DNA from 2 places in the Pseudocolwellia sp. G5-9 genome. Region 2 is predicted to be linked to the other one. Evidence: predicted binding sites of a transcription regulator. Region 2 holds the regulator's gene; the other holds the start of a gene.
What was found. Region 2 encodes FNR, which switches genes on or off when oxygen is low (the NO sensors DNR and NnrR bind a similar motif). Its sites were predicted from a motif close to TTGATCTAGATCAA; they were not measured.

Region 1: the regulator FNR is predicted to act here: its motif matches at 1,558-1,571, upstream of ccmA (cytochrome c biogenesis heme-transporting ATPase CcmA).

Annotation. Positions count from the first base shown of each region.
Region 1 covers NZ_CM147893.1:4,045,681-4,052,698, reverse strand. The annotation lists gene AC0L5Q_RS17575 (heme lyase CcmF/NrfE family subunit) at 1-1,233, opposite strand, end outside; gene ccmA (cytochrome c biogenesis heme-transporting ATPase CcmA) at 1,634-2,287, shown strand; gene ccmB (heme exporter protein CcmB) at 2,343-3,047, shown strand; gene AC0L5Q_RS17560 (heme ABC transporter permease) at 3,049-3,795, shown strand; gene ccmD (heme exporter protein CcmD) at 3,795-4,079, shown strand; gene ccmE (cytochrome c maturation protein CcmE) at 4,063-4,554, shown strand; gene AC0L5Q_RS17545 (TIGR02922 family protein) at 4,622-4,843, opposite strand; gene AC0L5Q_RS17540 (hypothetical protein) at 5,447-5,605, opposite strand; gene rraB (ribonuclease E inhibitor RraB) at 5,627-5,977, opposite strand; gene AC0L5Q_RS17530 (1-acylglycerol-3-phosphate O-acyltransferase) at 5,977-6,711, opposite strand; gene AC0L5Q_RS17525 (acyl-CoA dehydrogenase C-terminal domain-containing protein) at 6,941-7,018, opposite strand, start outside.
Region 2 covers NZ_CM147893.1:374,341-381,358, forward strand. The annotation lists gene AC0L5Q_RS01570 (TonB-dependent receptor plug domain-containing protein) at 1-1,359, opposite strand, end outside; gene ttcA (tRNA 2-thiocytidine(32) synthetase TtcA) at 1,925-2,842, opposite strand; gene AC0L5Q_RS01580 (hypothetical protein) at 2,978-3,568, opposite strand; gene uspE (universal stress protein UspE) at 3,833-4,762, opposite strand; gene fnr (fumarate/nitrate reduction transcriptional regulator Fnr) at 5,329-6,057, opposite strand; gene AC0L5Q_RS01595 (sulfite exporter TauE/SafE family protein) at 6,117-6,776, opposite strand; gene ccoS (cbb3-type cytochrome oxidase assembly protein CcoS) at 6,776-7,009, opposite strand; gene AC0L5Q_RS01605 (heavy metal translocating P-type ATPase) at 7,018-7,018, opposite strand, start outside.

The DNA.
Region 1 (7,018 bases), 1.1 Mb from region 2:
AAGCGGGCCAATACCCATAACAATAAAGAGTAAACTCATTATTGGAACAAATACCGCATTAAAATAAGGGGGCCCAACAGAAATTTTACCGTAACCTAAGGCATCAACGAGTAATGGGTATAAAGTACCGAGTAACACAGTAACAGCAGCAATAACAAGAATAACGTTACAAATAAGTAATGCTGTTTCTCTTGAATAAAAAGCAAAACGGCTAAAACTTGCAACGTTTGAAGCTCTTATAGCAAATAATGTTAAGGAGCCTCCAACAGCTATAGCTAATAACATGAGGATAAATAATCCACGCCCTGGATCTGCTGCAAACGAATGAACAGAGGTAATAACTCCAGAACGAACGATGAATGTTCCCAGCAAGCTTAAACTAAACGCAAAAATAGCTAATAAAACAGTCCAGTTTCTAAAAGCTCCTCGTTTTTCAGTAACCGCTAACGAATGAATAAGTGCCGTTCCCACTAACCAAGGCATAAATGAAGCGTTTTCAACTGGATCCCAAAACCACCATCCGCCCCAACCGAGTTCGTAATAAGCCCACCAACTACCTAAAGCAATACCACAAGTTAGGAAAACCCATGCTCCAACGGTCCAAGGTCTAGCCCATCGAGCCCAAGCCGCATCTAACTTACCGCACATTAAAGCCGCTACAGCAAAAGCAAAAGACACAGAGAAACCAACGTAGCCTAAATATAATAATGGCGGATGAATAATTAAACCAACGTCTTGTAATAAAGGATTTAAGTCACGCCCTTCTACAGGCACATTAGGCCATAAACGTTCAAATGGATTTGAAGTTAATAAAGTAAATACCGCAAAACCAACCACAACCATGCCTAACACAGCTAAAACGCGTGCAATAAACGCGTCTTCAATACCATCACTAAATTTAGCAACTGCGGCTGTCCAAGCGGCTAAAGAAAAAACCCAAAGCAATAATGAACCTTCATGCCCGCCCCACACCGCACTTATTTTAAAATAATAAGGCAAATGGCTATTTGAATGGCTTGCAATATAAAGTACGGAGAAGTCATCGGTTACAAAGCTATAACCCAAAGTAATAATACTAATAGCAATAAAAGCAAACATACCAAACGTTAGCGGTTTAGCATAAGTTATAAGCTGTTGGTGCTTAGTTGCTATGCCAACTAAAGGCACAATACTTAAACAAATAGCAAAGGCTAAACCAATTATGAGAGCGAAGTGCCCTAACTCAGGTATCATTTATTTCTCCGGATTTATCTTTCTTTCTCGATCTTTGCTGTAAAGTCGAATAAAGGTGGGGCTATTCAATTAATTTTTAATAACATTATTCATTTGAATGCGTATTTTAGAATGTATTTATCATTTTCAGGCACAAAAAGTGTAATAAGTTATGACAAATAGCCCATGCAATATATTATTTTTGAGTTTTTTTAAACCTAAAAATTGGCGTTATTCTAGCATCAACCCATATTATTAATCATTAAAGTTAGTGTGAATCTTCAATATTATTTCGAACTGTTGAATTACATGCCGATATAGTATGATAATGCGCATAAATCGAAGTTGTTCTATATCAATTTTAAAGTATAAACATTAGGTTATACTCGCTTCGTATAACGTTTTTTATTTGGATTTTTTCTTGCAAACAACTCATAAAACCACTTCAACTCCTTTGTTATCAGCCAAAATGCTGACATGCATTAGAGAGGATCGTATTTTATTTGAAGCGTTAAATATAAACGCTTATTCAGGTGATATTATTCAAGTTGAAGGCCCTAACGGAGCAGGAAAAACTAGCTTATTACGTATCTTATCGGGTTTATCTGTACCGTATGATGGTACTGTTTATTTTAATGAAAAAGACATTCAAAAAGTTCGTGAAGATTATCATCAAAACTTACTTTATCTAGGTCACCTTCCCGGTGTAAAAGGCGAAATGACGGCTCAAGAAAACCTAGCATTTAATCTGGCATTACAAGGTTTAAACCCTAACTTGGCAGAAGACACATTAAAAGACGTTAACTTATTAGGTTTTGAAGATTCTTTAGCTTCGCACCTAAGTGCAGGACAACATAGGCGTATTGCTCTAGCTCAATTATGGCAAACGAAAGCACCTATATGGATTTTAGATGAACCTTTTACCGCTATAGATAAAATTGGCGTAAAAGCATTAGAGTCACTATTTTTAACTCATGTTAATAAGGGAGGCTGTATTATTTTAACGACACATCAAGATTTAGCATTACCTAAAGAACGAGTAAAAAAACTCACGCTAGAATATCGTTTCTTCTAATGTTGTTTTTTATAATACATAGAACTGAGCAATGGCCCAATTAATGGCACAATCAATGGTAAATAACACTCAACATTTAAATAGCTTATCTTATCGTTCAGCGTTTATGCTGGTATTAAAACGAGATCTCACGATAGCGTTTAGACATAAAGACGACATTTTAAATCCTATCTTGTTTTTTGTTATTGTTATTACGCTTTTCCCTCTTGGAATTGGTCCTGAAATAAATACATTATCGCGTATAGCTCCTGGTATTATTTGGGTTGCAGCATTGTTATCAACACTTTTGTCATTAGATCGATTGTTTAAATCTGATTACAATGACGGTTCGTTAGAGCAAATGTTATTAAGCCCACACCCTATTTTTGTTTTAGTGTTAGCTAAAATTACCGCACATTGGTTATTAACCGGTTTACCTCTTATTTTTATTGCGCCTTTACTCGCCGTACTTTTACACCTAAACGAACACAGTTATGGTGCTTTAATGCTCACGCTTTTATTAGGCACACCGGTATTAAGTTTGATTGGCGCGATAGGCGTTGCGCTAACGGTAGGCATTAAAAAAGGTGGCGTGTTGTTAAGTTTATTAATCTTGCCTTTATATATTCCAGTATTAATTTTTGCAACGAGTGCAATTGATAGCGCGTCGATGAACTTACCTTTTACAGGGCAACTTGCTATAATTGCCGCGCTATTTTTTAGTACCCTTACCTTGGCACCATTTGCCGTATCATCAGCTTTAAAAGTGAGTACAAACTAACATGTGGAAATGGCTACACCCTTACGCAAACCCTGAAACCACTTACCACCTAACGGGTAGGTTAATTCCGTGGTTTAGCTATTTAACAATTGCCTTGCTTACTGTTGGTTTAATTTGGGCTTTGCTTTTTTCACCTGCAGATTATCAACAAGGTGATAGTTTCAGAATTTTCTATATTCATGTCCCCACCGCAACATTATCCATGGGAATATATGTTGGGATGGCCATTGCAGCATTATGCAGTATTGTTTGGCAGTTAAGGCTTGCTGATGCCTCTGCTGCTGCTTTAGCACCGATTGGCGCTGTGTTTACTTTTGTGTCTTTAGTTACTGGTGCGGCGTGGGGGAAACCTATGTGGGGTACTTGGTGGATTTGGGATGCTAGACTAACCTCTCAACTCATTTTATTATTTTTGTTTTTAGGTGTAATAGCACTTCATAACGCTTTTGAGGATAAAGGGTTAGCAGGTAAAGCCGCTGGCATATTAACCTTGGTAGGCGTTATCAATATTCCAATCATAAAGTACTCTGTTGAATGGTGGAATACATTACACCAAGGTGCAACAGTCAGTAAAATGGGCAAACCTTCTATGACAATAGATATGCTATGGCCATTTATATTTTGTTATATGGGCTTTATTTTTCTCATTATAGTGATAACGTGTATCCGCTTTAGAAGTGAGATTTTATCAAGAAACAGTATGCGCCCTTGGGTAAAAGAATTAGTACTCGCTGAAGGAGGTAAATAATGCAGTTTGAAAGTATTAGCGCCTTTTTTGATATGGGCGGTTACGGCTTTTACGTTTGGCTTTCATATGGTGTTGCCGCGTTAGCTATTTTATTACTTATTGTGTTTAGCAAACAAAAGCACCAACAAACTGTTCAGCATATTGCTCAACGTTATCTAAGAGAAATTAAGCGTAAAGAAGCAGCTAAATTGCAACAAAGCGCCCAAGAAAAAACTCAAAAAAATAAGCAAGAATCCCTATCCCCTTTAGCTGTATCCGAGGAAGAAAATGAATCCACGCCGTAAAAAACGTTTAACTATTGTCACTTCTATCCTAATAGGTTTAGGCGTTGTTTCAGGACTCGTGTTATATGCATTAAGTCAAAACATTGATCTGTTTTACAAACCTTCAGAAATTTATAATGGTAAAGAAGGTTCTGGTATCAAAGCGATCGATGGACAACGTTTAAGAATTGGTGGGTTAGTCGTACCTGGTAGCGTTAAAAGAGATGAGAATAGTTTAAAAATAGCGTTTAAATTAGCAGACATGAAAATGCCTATTACTTTTGATGAAAATGAACCTATGGTTACTGTAAAGTATGATGGAATATTGCCTGATCTATTCAGAGAAGGACAAGGTATTGTCGCAAATGGTGTATTGAATACTGATAGTTATGTCATTGAAGCCACAGAGGTGTTAGCTAAACATGATGAAAATTATATGCCTAAAGAACTAGAAGCTGACTCAACTACACCTCACACTGAATCTAAAGGTTATTAACCACTAAAAAAGGTAACTGTTATGGTTATATATTTACCATCACAATTACCTTTCATATTTTTAAAGATTAGGCGGTGTATTTTACTGACAAAATACGTTCACCTACTTTATTTAAAATCTCTATTTCACCATCACATACAGCAATAATAGATTTATTCTCTTTAAAGTTATTTGGAATAATAACCCTACCATTCATGTTTTCTTCAAAGGTTTTAACGTCATGTTTTAGCTCAAGCGATCCTTCAGTATAATATATTACAGTAACTTTTCGTTGAGATGGATGTGTCATTATTGTTCCTAATCTACTTAGCTGAATGAGTTACTTTTCAGCTATACAACTAATAAATATCTAGGCGAACATCCTTTTAGGTTATTTTAATTATAGACAAGTCTATAGTTTTGGATACATAGGCAGTTAAAAATTTGAACTTATAGTTAACTATTTTAATAAAAATTACTAGCAATAAATTGCATACAATTTAAAAATAAATAAAAAGCTATAAGACAATAACTTGAGGTTATTGGTTAAAAAAGATAAGAAGTGAAATTCAGGAATTTACGAAGCTCCATGAGTAATACCAATCGCAATAACCAATTGATCATTTGTACTCGTTTAAATGGTCAATTCATTAATGCGTTTGGTATAAAAATTAATTATTCAGTAAAATGAATATTGATAGTAGGGGTAACATAGAAGTTGATTGATGAGCTGTAATTAATAACTAAAAAGGAGCGAAATATCAGCTCCTTTATTTCTTAAAAAATGTATGCAAATCCCAGTAATAAAATCACTACTTTATACGACGAAAAATTCGTCCCATAGCAAATATTTATTTCAGCGCTTCATCAAGGGGCATGAAACGCAGTAGTGAGACTAATATTAATCTAAAATTTAAGAATCAGGATCCATTCCCTGTTTTATTTTTTCTATTCTCTCAATATGCTTATGATGTGCTTTAAAAGCAGAAAGACTAAACGCACCTACAATTGCAATAATTGGAATTAAAAGCGATAAAATCGCAGGGTCTATAATATTATTAATCCAATCCATCGAATAACTCCTTGGTATATTCTATTCTTCGAAATATGTACCCCAACCATCATAGTCCACTTTACACTGCTTAGCTAACTGATACATAATTTTAGTCTCATCTGAAATGATATCTACCTCAAGAGGTTGTTCTGTAATAATATCAAAGGCAAATACCTTTTCACCACTGTCAGTTTCTGCTTCTTCAGGCTCTTCTACATCATACCCTTTCTTAAAAGCTGTTACCGCTGCAGCTTCTAACAACTCAAAATTTGCACTAGAAAAATGATGTTCAATAGTATGATCTACGTCTTCATTTGTTTCGTCTGCAATAAGATCTGCAATTAAGTTTTCAGTATGGGTTAACCATTGTTGTAATTCATCTTCAATCATTATTTAGTCTCATTGCTATAACTGTGTTGTACTTCTTCGTTCAGTTCATTAAATTTTTCAGTGATCATTAGCTGGGCTTTTTGAGTTACAGATTTGATACTCTCGCTATTTTGTGTATTTATGTGAATAGGTTCTAAAAATTGAATTATTATTTTTCCGTTATTCCAGCGGTTCAATTTTATATCAGCCGAACTACTTGCACAAATAGGAACAATAGGAACATTGGCTTGTTGTGCTGTTCTAAAAGCCCCTGTTTTAAAAGGTAAAATACCTTTACCATAACTACGAGTACCTTCGGGGAAAAGCCAAACAGATAGTCCGTCTGCATTAATTTTACTCGCCGTTTGTGCAATAGTATTTTTAGCTTTATTACTATTTTTACGATCTATTAGAATGTTACCTGTTAACCAATACATTTGTCCAAAAAAAGGCATCCATATAAGGCTTTTTTTGCCAACACTTACCGTATTTGGCCTAACAGCACCTGCTAACGTAAACATATCCCAAGTATTCTGGTGATTACAAATATACACCACAGAATCAATATGCTTAACTGACTCTGGGATCCTAACTTCAACCTCTACACCTAATAATGTTGTAACTTTAGCTAAGTAACGACAAGTTAAATGTGCATTATTTTTATGGAAAGGTCTAAATAAGCAAAAAATACAAGAAACAACACATATAAAAACCAAAGCAATGGTTACTAATAATATTCGAAAAAACGCTAACAAAGTTACATCTCACATAAAATTTATGGGCGCTAGTATAACCCTTAACTAATCCAAATAGTGAATTAGTTAATAACACTATTTTCGCAAGAGTATTAACAGTAATAAATTTACGCTTTTTGGCTAGAAGCATATCAATGTTAAGGAGTACATAGCTTCGTTTATAATGTATATAAAAAATGCCCATAAGAATCACTTATGAGCATTAAAATTATAACCAACCATTTAGTTTTTAAAAAAGTTCATCTTCTATATCAAACAAGGTATGACTTCCCGCTTTTATTGATTCAATAAGTGATGCTCTTCGAGG
Region 2 (7,018 bases):
ACTGGTATTAAAGGTTAAACTTGAACTCATTGAATTGGCTGTTTCTGGTTTAAGGTTTTTATTACCTAAAACCATGTAGCCAAGAGCGCTGTGATCAAAAATATAGAAACGTTCTTTTAAGTTAGGTACGCGATAACTTTGACCAATGCCTGCACGCCATTGCAGGCTGCTTTTACCGAATGTAAAGTTTTTCATTGTGCTCAGGCGTAGGGCGTTATGCCAGCCAAAATCTGAATCGTATTGGCTGCGTATTCCTGCGAGTATTTGATCGTTGGATTTGCTCCAGTTGCCTTGAGCAAAAATTTCTACACTTTCTCGACTTTCATTGTCTATTTCAATAACACCGTCAGCAGGCTTATATTGATCTAGCTGGTCAGCATGAATCACACCGCCGGTAACTATTTCTATATGGTGTAACTGAAAAACTTTTTGAGCGTTAATTTCAGATAACTTGATACTCGAGTCTCGAATACTGTTTGACTGGCCACTCGTTTCTTGATGATTAATATATCTGGCGTTGATCTGCCATGGAGTTTTTGGGCTTGCAGCACTTTTTAAACCTAGCTCTATTTGTTGCTGGGTTACATCTGTTTGGTAATAAATTATCTGACTTTGTCCAGGTATTGCAGAGGTGTCACGTAGTTTCTTATCACTGAGCCATTGATACTTAGCACTTGTCGCTAAGTTGTTATGGGTTTTACTGGTGCTTAAGGTGATGAATTTTTTTTCTACGCTAGCGGCGTCTTGACTCACAGTTGTATTGTCATAGTCAAAACCCTGATCGTCGATAAGTAGCGCATTAAGTTGTGTACGCCAACCAGAGAAGTTATCAACCGCATTCATTTTAATGGTGTGGTTAAGATCACCATTTTTGATGGCATTCCCCTGATACTGGCTAACGTCGTAATCAAGTGCAAGTGTAGGTTGGTTTGTTTTCTGGGTAATAATGTTTATCACACCTCCCATGGCCGAACTACCGTACATCACCGACGCTGCACCGCGAATAACTTCTATTTGAGCTATGTTATTAGCGGGTACTTGGTCTAAATCGGCTGATGAACCGGTTGGGCTAACAATAGGTTGACCATCAATTAAGACTAAAACATGGTCACCATCGAATCCTTGCATTTGAATGTTATAGCCGTCTTTAGCGCTGCGCTTTACCACAACACCCGGAATATAATTTAGTGCTTGTGCTAAGGTGCCGTTACTAACCTTTGCAAGAGTTTCACCATCAATAACATCTACTAAAACAGGTGAGTTACTTAATAGTTTGGCTGTTCGTGTTCCTGTTATAACAATGTGTTCTGCACCTTCGGGCTTTGATGATGCTTGAATAGGGGGACTTATGGCTAACATAAATACCAGAGTTGATATGCTATTTTTTATATACATTTTACATTTTTACGTAGTGCGAATGAGATCGATTCGCATTATCATTCTAAAGTTAGGTTATTGCAACCCATTTTCAGAAAATAACTTACTTAAAAACTACCTAACCTGAATTTTGGTTTGATATTTTGATGTGTTTGAGAGGGGATGTTTTTTATAAGGCGTTTATAGAATGGGCTAAGGTAAGTTACGAGGTGAAAACTTACCTAACGTAATATAATACTTAATCTGAACTCGGTTTAATCTGTTATTAATGAATTGAAGTATACCCGTTACTACTCAAGAGTTTATTTCAAAGTGCTTGAGCTATATCAATTCAAGGCAGTGCTTTGTAATAATGGTCGTTCCCTTATAAAAAGCATTATCTTTTATTGCAAGTAAATTTAACGTAGAAGTTAGGAAAAATAGCTGTTAGAGAAGCATTTATCAAGCCGAGTTCAGATGACTTATCATATAAGTTGATGAGGTGCGCTACTATAGTGAAACTATTTTGAGAGACACCTTTAAGATAAATTATTTTGTTATTAATATTTTATGAGATATTGGTAATGTTAATAAACTGGTTTTCATCTATGTTTGTAGATGATACTACTTCATCAGAAAACTCATATGCTTTCCGTTTTTCAGTTCTATCTATGGCAAGGTTTGAAAAGTCGAATAGGTCAGTATCTGCTAATTGGCTTAAACTTACATTTTTGAGTGACTTGAATATATTTTGAACACGTCCGGGTGTTTGCTTATCCCATTCGCTTAGCATGGCTTTAATGTTTTGTCTTTGAAGGTTCTCTTGTGAACCACATAAATTACAAGGAATGATAGGGTAGTGTTGAAAGTTAGAATAATCTAAAATATCTTGCTCTCTGCAGTGAGCTAAAGGCCTAATCACAATATTTCTGCCATCGTCAGAGCGAAGTTTTGGAGGCATAGACTTTAGTTTTGCACCATAAAACATATTGAGAAACATGGTTTCAACAATATCGTCCATATGATGGCCAAGTGCTATTTTAGTGGCTCCTATTTTTTCAGCAAATGAATATAAGGTTCCTCTGCGTAAGCGCGAACATAAACCACAAGTGGTTTTTCCTTCTGATATTTTTTCTTTAACAACAGAATAAGTATCTTTATCAACTATGTAATAAGGAATATTTAACGATTCAAGATATTCAGGAAGAATATGTTCAGGGAAACCCGGCTGCTTTTGATCTAAATTAACTGCAACGATTTCGAAATGAATAGGAGCAGCTTTTTGTAATTTAAGCAGAATATCTAGCATTGAAAAAGAGTCTTTACCTCCCGATAAACACACCATGACTTTATCGCCGTCTTCAATCATATTGTATTCAGCGATCGCCTGACCCACATTGCGTCGTAAGCGTTTTTCTAGCTTAGATAGTTGTATGGCTTGCTCGGATGTTAGTGATACTTCAGGTGTTGTAGGTAAAGCGTTCATATATGTTCTCACGTTAATAGCGAGCGCATTATACCTAAAGGTTTGTTCTTAATAAACTAGGTAAGAGGAGAATTAAAAGAGTCTAGAGTTATATTAATAACTCTAGAGTATTTAGGGAGAAAATTTATTTAATTGTTAGTACGTTACTGCTATCTGACCAATCGATACGCTACCGCCTGACCATGTTGTACGACATTTTAATTCTAAAGTACTGTCAGCTTCATAATTGTTATTAATATTATTTGTACTATAATTTACAAACTGCTCACCTGTTATATTATAGTTTGTAATAGTACTCCAATCAAAACCTTCACCAGTCCCAAATCTAAACCATTTAGGTATTCCTCCATCGTTTACTTTCCGTATACGTGAAATTAGACACCCACCTGGTGCTTGTTGTATACCATTGACTTTGCCATAAACGTTAAGTGAAATATTACCCATATTGGCTGTTAGAGGGACACTACAATTGAAGTATCTAGTGGTTCTTTCAAATTGAGGATCAAAGATAAAGTAACCTTGTTCGGTTGGACCTACAGACTCAGAAGAAATAGTTGATAGGGCATTTAAGGCGCCTTCAGCCGTTTTTAAGTTATTAAATGCAGTTGCATGTTTAACTACATCTTCATTACAGTGAGTTGCACCAGAAAACGTAAGAGTATCAGCTAATGCAGATGTTGAAGATAAAAAGGTAAGGGTACCTAATATAGAGATGAGTTTGTTCATAATAATTTCCTTTTATATAATATTTTTTCCCTAAATACGAAACTAACATTACACAACTTTAATAATAAAATCAATAGATTGATTTGTTAATTGTAGTGTTATATATCGCTAATTGAGTTTTGTTATTGGCGAGGGATCAATTTAATATTACTACAAATAGGAGGACTTGGTTACTAAGCTAGTTAAAGTAGAGTTAAGTTGATTTAGATGTAATAGGTAATAAAGTAACTAAAATAGTAATTAGCTACTTTATTAGTGTTTTTATTACTTAACAAAAGGTGATTCATATCCATCAGGTTTTAACGCGAGTACATCACAGTTCAGTCGATCTATTACGTGTTCAGCGGTATTGCCTATTAATGTGGCTGATAATCCTGTTCTACCTACCGTGCCTAAAATCACTAATTCTGCGTCGATTTGGTTGGCAATTTCTTCGATAACATCTTCAGGTAAACCTTCTTGAACGTAGGTGTTCTCTTTCGCTATCTGGTATTTTTCACAATGTTCTGTCATCGCATCTTGGTGATGTTTTAACATAGTATCGTTGTATTCTACCGCGTTAAATTCAGGTATTTCTATGGTGATGTTAACAGGCGTACCGGGATAAGAATTAACAATGTGCACGTTACCGTTTATTGTTTTTGCTAAGTCGCTCGCTTGTGAGGTGATTTTATGGTTAAGCGAAAGGTGTTCTTCTTCATCACTTCCTACATTTATTGCTGCAAGTATATTGCCGTTTTCAGGCCATAAATGATCTTTAACTAATAACACAGGGCAAGGGCATTTACGTAAAATATGCCAGTCGGTAGGCGTAAATATAACGGATTTTAGTTTGTCGTGTTCGTGAGTACCTTTAATAACAATGTCGTGATTATGATCAAGCACTTCGCTGATCACTGCTTCAAAAGGTCTGTTGTGCCAAACAACTTTGGTGTTGATAGTAAGTGACTCTGTATCGAGTTGTTCGATAATGTTATTAAGCCATTGGTGTCTATCGTCTATAACGGTTTGTCGCATAGATTCACGTTCATCGCTTGATAACATGGTGGTCATTTCGTAAGAAAAATCAAAAATAGATAAGAAGGCTGTGATAGTAGCCTTAGTATGTTGTGCTAGTTCAATACTACGCTTTAACGCTTTTTGGTCGTCTGTCGTAGGATCAATAACCGTTAGTATATTTTGATACTTTTTCATAATATCGTCCCCAATTATTTAGCTCGTATTTATAATACCATGAGTATCAGTATAGTGTATGAACGAGTGTTTTTTAATTGTTTTACATCAAGATATTCTTAATTAATAATATCTTGATGAAGAGGGGAATATGAAATTTAAAATAGATCTTTTACGGAGATTAACAACAGTAATAATAACGTACCTTTTACTACTGTTGTTTATACCCGTTATCATTCAAGATGCAGGTTTCAGTGGGAACTAAAAACAATTTAAGCACAGATTTTACGTTCCAAACAAAATCTAAGGTCTACATCCATGTATGCAAGGCATTAAGTTTACGTCATGGCTATTCTCGGTAACTGCTCCTGCGTTACCCTAATGTCCTACATCCGTGTAGGAACCTGACTAAAGTTAATAACGAAGCATAAATTGTTTTAGACCCATCGAAGAAGCGCTTGAGCAAAATCACTTCATCAACAACGCTTTTCATAAGGGAGTAACCATTATCACAAAGCGTTGCCTTGAATTGATATCGCTCAAGCACTCTGAAATAGCCTCTTGATTGGTAACGGGTATATATCGAATTACAGTGAAGCAACTTCGTTAAGCTTTTCAATATTTTTAATGGTAATCAGTTTGCCACTCACATCGATTAAACCATTTTTATGAAACCTATTCAGTAAGCGGCTAATCGTTTCAACCGTTAAACCAATAAAGTTACCTATATCGCCACGTGTCATGGTTAATCTAAACTCAGACGCAGAAAATCCTCGTTCATGATATCTTTTACTTAACGTACTAATAAAAGTTGCTAATCGTTGCTCTGCATTTTTATGATTAAGTAACATAAGCATTTCATGATCTGAACGAATTTCAGAGCTCATCATTTTTAATATTTGTTTTTTAAGCTTTGGCATAGTGTTAGAAATAGAGTCTAACGTGTCGTATGGAATTTCACATACCATTGATGTTTCCAGTGCTTTAGCAAAACTAGGATGTTCTGAATTGGCAATGGCGTCAAAACCTAATAAATCACCTGCTAGATGAAACCCTGTAATTTGTTCTTCTCCTTGCTCATTAACGGTAAAGGTTTTAAATGTACCAGAACGAATGGCATAAAGAGATTTCATTTCGTCGCCGTCTTGAAAAATTTGCTCACCTTTATGGATAGGCTTTTTACGGTCAATAATATTATCAAGCGTATTAAGTTCTTGCTCGTTTAACGAAAATGGAAGGCATAATTCACTAATACTACAGTTTTGACAATGGATGTGTTGTTTTCCTGAGCAATTGTTGTTTTCCATAATGTCCATACTTAATCAAAGGTTAATTGATTTGGATCATATTCTAACCTTCATCTATATGCAATCGATTAAACGAGCAAGTACAAGGTATAAATACCGTAACCGATAAGGCTTATTGCCATTGTTTTTCTAAATAAGGGGTGGTTAAGTAGCGTTTTTGCTTTGATTAAGCTATACGACATAATAAGCAATGCTGGTAGGGTTCCTAAGCCAAAGCTAGTCATAATTAATGCGCCCGTAGTTACGCTGCCACTAGCTAATGACCATGTTAGCATTGAATAAATTAAACCACAGGGCAACCAGCCCCATAGCGCACCTAAACCTATGGCTTTTTGTGGTGAGTCTACAGGTATTAAACGTTTGGAGTAAGGTGATAAATATTGCCAAATAAATTTACCTAAGCGTTCAACTCTATTTAACCACATAAGCCATTGGCCAATATAAAGTCCTAAAAATATAAGAAATAGAGCGGATATTACGCGTAAACCAGCTAAAGGTACGCCAAGATTTTTAGCCGCGACAGAACCTGTAAAACCAACTATTGCGCCAATTAGGGTATAAGATAATATGCGACCAAAATTATAACTGAAAACTAAAAGTGTTTTTGAGTACGACGAATGTTTAGGTAGAGCAGAGGTTAGCATTGAGGTTATGCCACCACACATTCCTAAGCAATGGCCAGATCCCAAAATGCCTATAATAAAGGCTGAAAAATAATCAATGTTCATTAACTATCTTTTGGTTGATTTGATGCGTTGGTGTTTTTATTCTTTTCTGATATTAATTCTGATGTTGATTTATTTTTATCAGCTGCTTGATCGTCATTTTCGTCAAACAAAATACTTAAACCTTGTTTTTCAAGATCATCAAATTGTTCTGTTTTAACTGCCCAGAAAAAAAGATAAAGGCCAATAGCCGTTAATAGTACCGCGATAGGAATTAATACGTAAATTATGCTCATTGAATATAT